Regions from separate parts of the Caulobacter sp. FV2ye17ST genome, predicted to be linked through region 1. Evidence: riboswitches for the same ligand, from Rfam matches in the RefSeq annotation. Region 1 holds a riboswitch; the other holds the start of a gene.
The links. Region 1 has a riboswitch for ZMP and ZTP ahead of ACW17V_RS19310 (LysE family translocator). Riboswitches for the same ligand answer to the same signal wherever they lie in the genome.

Region 1 (2,194 bases):
AGTGTGATCATGGCTTCCGCCGCGCCTCCCAGCAGCTTGCAATGCCGGATTGGCTCTTGGGGGTAGAGTTGGGAAATTCGCGACCGCGCCTCAGCCTCGCTGTTGAAGACCCCGACAGCAGATAGAATTTCGCGCCTGTCCTCATGGGTATGGAGCTCAAAGCGAAAGCTTGCCCATCCCTGGCTAAGCTTCGCCGCCAACAGCGTGATGGGGGTGGCATCGCAAACGGGCACAAGCAGCTCGGTGGCCAGCAGCAAATCCTCAACCGTCAGATCGCTTGAGATATCGGTCATGCTGATGGTTCGTCTCCGACTTGGGTCGCCCGCCGACCTCCAGGGTCGGTGCGATCCTTACATCTCTTGGAGGCTGCAGCGTGCCGAGGCGTACAGGTCTGTCAAGGACGGCCCTGCGGGCCGCCGCTCCGCGGCGACGCGAGAGCGTCGTCCTTGAGAGACCTGTACGCCTCGGCGATCGTCTCGCCGTGAGATGTAAGGATGGCTGTGCCCGCGAGGGGCGGATGGGCTAATGCGGTCATCTCCCTCTCACATCCGTCATTCCCGCCCTTGTGGCGGGAACCCCTCTGTCCGCCGCAGGTGCGGGAGGGGCGAAGTGCGCGCGCACTTCGCTGGCGCTTCACGTGACAGCTGAACCAGGGGTTCCCGCCACAAGGGCGGGAATGACGGTGGGTGTAGTGACGGCGGTGGGCTAGGCGGCCCTACCGCCGCGCCTCGGTCGCCATCCGCACCGCCAGACCGCCCAGCACGCTGGCCATCAGCCAGCGCTGCACCAGCACCCAGACCGGCCGCCCGGCCAGGAAGGTCGCGATAGACCCCGCCGCCAGGCAGATCAGGCCGTTGATGGTCAGGCTGATGACGATCTGGCTGCCGCCCAGCACGAGGGACTGGCCCAGCACCGCGCCGCGATGCGGGTCGATGAACTGCGGCAGCAGCGACAGGTAGAGCATCGCCGCCTTGGGGTTCAGCAGGTTGGTCAGGAAACCCATGGCCATCAGCCGGGCGGGCGGATCCTTCGGCAGCTCGCGCACCTGGAACGGCGCGGCGCCGCCCGGGCGGATCGCCTGCCAGGCCAGCCAGCCCAGATACAGCGCCCCGCCGAACCGCAGCACGTCATAGGCGATGGGCGCGGCCATCAGCAGGGCGGTGATGCCCAGCGCCGCGCACAGCAGATAGACGACAAAGCCCGCCGCCGTGCCGGCCAGCGACACCAGCCCAGCCATGGGCCCCTGGCTGATCGCGCGGCTGACCAGATACAGCATGTTGGGCCCAGGCGTCAGGGCCATGCCCAGGCAGATGAGGCAGAAGGCGATCCAGGTGTGGGCGTGGGGCATGGGCGCGGCTCCATATCGACAGGTGGGGCGCCCAGGCGAACGGCTCTGCTGTGGTCCGCGCTTCCCGAGGGTGCTCCCTCTGATCGCCAGTCGCGCGGACGGGGGCAAGCTACACCGTGTTTCGTCCGGCGACCACGGGGATTGGGATCGCGCCGTCCCCGGATGGGGACGGGGATTTGAAACCTTCTCCCAGAGGGAGAAGGAGGGGCCCGCGCCGCAGGCGTGGGAGGATGAGGGGTTTGCGAAGCCCTTCCGGACAAGGCAGGATCCCAGGTGCGACAACGGTTGGCGGTGTAACCCCTCACCCTCCCACGCAAGCGTGGGTCCCTCCCTCTCCCTCTGGGAGAGGGTCGAAGGAATGGGGACCGGCATGGGCGTCCAGCAAACTTATCCGACGCGCTGAAACCTCCCGTATTCTGTACCCACCTCGTCGCAGGGAAAGGGCGCAAGGCCAGCGACCATTGCGGCGGCGGGGGGTGATCGAGCGGGGACAGGCGGGCGTAATGGCTCGCGGCCCGGCGTGAACGCTATTCACGCCGCCCGTCTGGGGCTGGGAGCGTAAGAGGCGTCACAATACCGCCCAAGCGCAGGCTCCTGTGAACCGGTCACGCGGAGCGGACGGCTTCGTCGAAACGGTATTTTTTCAAACTCATCCGGACGTGGTCCGGACGCTCCGCGACCCTTTCCATCCCTTCAGCGAGAGATCGCGTGAGGCTGCGACGCCGTGAGCCCCACACCTCCGTTATCTTGAGAATGATTATCATTGCGTCTCCGCAACGGCGCCGCTAAGAACGCCTCGCAATATCAGGAGGGGCGCGAGGGATCGTCGCCCCGCTGGGGACAGGA
Region 2 (2,194 bases), 350 kb from region 1:
CCCCTGAAGGGGGAGGCGGCCGCGGAGATCGAAACCGTCTCCCTTTCGGAGAGGGCTGGGAGAATGGGGATAGCGCGCAGTTTATCCCCGTTCTTTTCAGAACAAACTTCAGCCAGATCAGCCACTTGTAAAATAGTTGATCGCGCCAATCCTCGGAGCTCAAACCGCCCGTATTCTTGGTGCTGTCCCCGTCGCAGGGGGAGGGCGTTTGGTACCGGCCCAAAGCGGCGATGGGGATGGAGCTGAGCGGGGCCGCGACGCCCTGGAAGGCGGGTCGAGGTGTGCGGGCTGTCTCAGAAGGACGGACCAAACGCTGAGTGGCTCGTCGGCCGGGTGAACGCGGGTCGAAGAGGGCGAGGGATCGTAAACCCGCCTATCGCGCATCGTCGGCGTCGAGACGGTTAGCCGATCGACGGGATGCGCGCCCGTACGGGGGCTCTTGGGTATCAGAGCTGAAAGACGCTCGCTTGGCCCGATCCTCACGCAAGAACAGCTTCTGCGAAGCGGACAGGTCGAGCCGAAACGCACAAACAACATCACGGTCATCCGGGTTCGTCCCGGCCGCTTCGCGCCTCCCCGACTAGCTCAGCGGTTCTCCGTTTGAGATCGCGAACTCGCGTCCAATGCCCGGACGCCCCCTCCGTCACGCTGCGTATTCGCAGCGCGCCACCTCCCCCGTTTCACGGGGCAGGAGAAGAGCGCTCCCTCCTGCCCCGTAGCGAAGCGTGCGGGGGAGGTGGCGCGGCGCGAAGCGACGTGACGGAGGGGGCGTCCCGGCGATGGCCGCATCAGCAACCAACCCAGGAGAACACCCCCATGCCCAAGTCCAAACCACCCCGCAGCCGCTATCGCCCGCTTCGCCGCGTCAACAAGGCGACGGAGCGCGCGATGATGATCTATGACCGGCTGGAAGATTTCACCGAAAAGCTGCATCGCCAGATCGCGCCCTTTCTCGACCAGATCCCGGCGCGCGAGCGCACGCTGATGCTGACCCTGCTGGCCGACAACCGCGCCCAGATCGCCGGCGGTCGGGCCGACATCCTGCAGCCCAGCGCCACGCCCGTGCTGGACGAGCTGATCCGGCAGGACACCGAGCGCCGGCGGCGCGAGGCAAGCCGTCATTGACTCCCCCGCCCCCGCCCGTATTTTCCGCCCGTTCGCGTAACTGGCGCTAGTGATGGGCAACCATCGGGGAGCGCGGACCTCATCCGCCGCGCGCCTGGGCTCCCTCACCGTCTTCCACCAGACCCGGAGTCCCGCCGTGCCCGCCGCCCCCGACTATCCGTCCGCCCCCGATCTCGTTTCGCCCAAACGCGCCCTGCTGTCGGTCTCCGACAAGACCGGCCTGGTCGAGGCGGCCAAGGTCCTGCACGAGGCGGGCGTCGAGCTGGTCTCGACCGGCGGCACCAAGGCGGCGATCGCGGCGGCCGGCCTGCCGGTGAAGGACGTGTCGGACCTGACGGGCTTTCCCGAGATGATGGACGGCCGGGTCAAGACCCTGCACCCCATCGTGCATGGCGGGCTTCTCGGGGTTCGGGATGCTCCCGAACATGCGCAAGCCATGGCCGACCACGGCATCGGCGGCATCGATATCCTGTATGTGAACCTCTATCCGTTCGAGGCCACGGTCGCGAAGGGCGGCAGCTATGCCGAATGCGTCGAGAACATCGACATCGGCGGCCCGGCCATGATCCGCTCGGCGGCCAAGAACCACGGCTATGTCGCCGTCTGCACCGATCCCTCGGATCTGGCCGAAGTGCTGGAGGCCCTGAAGGCTGGCGGCACCACCCTGGCCTTGCGCCAGCAGCTGGCGGCCCGCGCCTATGCCCGCACGGCGGCCTATGACGCGGCGATCTCGGCCTGGTTCGCCCAGGCCCTCGGCCAGGACTTCCCGGCCCGCAAGGCCATCGCCGGCGAGCTGCGCCAGGTGATGCGCTATGGCGAGAACCCGCACCAGAAGGCGGCCTTCTATGCCTTCCCCAGCCCGCGCGTCGGGGTGGCCACGGCGACCCAGCTGCAGGGCAAGGAACTCAGCTACAACAACATCAACGACACCGACGCGGCCTTCGAGCTGATCGCCGAGTTCGACCCGGCGGCCGGCCCGGCCGTGGCGATCATCAAGCACGCCAATCCCTGCGGCGTCGCCGTGGGCGGCTCGCAACGGGAAGCCTATGAGCGGGCCCTGGCCTGCGAC

Region 2: it holds a riboswitch for ZMP and ZTP, as region 1 does, so the genes downstream of both, purH (bifunctional phosphoribosylaminoimidazolecarboxamide formyltransferase/IMP cyclohydrolase) here and ACW17V_RS19310 (LysE family translocator) in region 1, are expected to answer to the same signal.

The regions. Positions count from the first base shown of each region.
Region 1 covers NZ_CM178727.1:4,010,621-4,012,814, reverse strand. The annotation lists gene ACW17V_RS19320 (hypothetical protein) at 1-293, opposite strand, end outside; partial or broken gene ACW17V_RS19315 (hypothetical protein) at 495-688, shown strand; gene ACW17V_RS19310 (LysE family translocator) at 716-1,348, opposite strand; ZMP/ZTP riboswitch at 1,371-1,452, opposite strand; partial or broken gene ACW17V_RS19305 (hypothetical protein) at 1,650-1,846, opposite strand; partial or broken gene ACW17V_RS19300 (hypothetical protein) at 1,946-2,037, opposite strand.
Region 2 covers NZ_CM178727.1:101,671-103,864, reverse strand. The annotation lists gene ACW17V_RS00455 (hypothetical protein) at 817-1,125, shown strand; ZMP/ZTP riboswitch at 1,152-1,232, shown strand; gene purH (bifunctional phosphoribosylaminoimidazolecarboxamide formyltransferase/IMP cyclohydrolase) at 1,262-2,194, shown strand, end outside.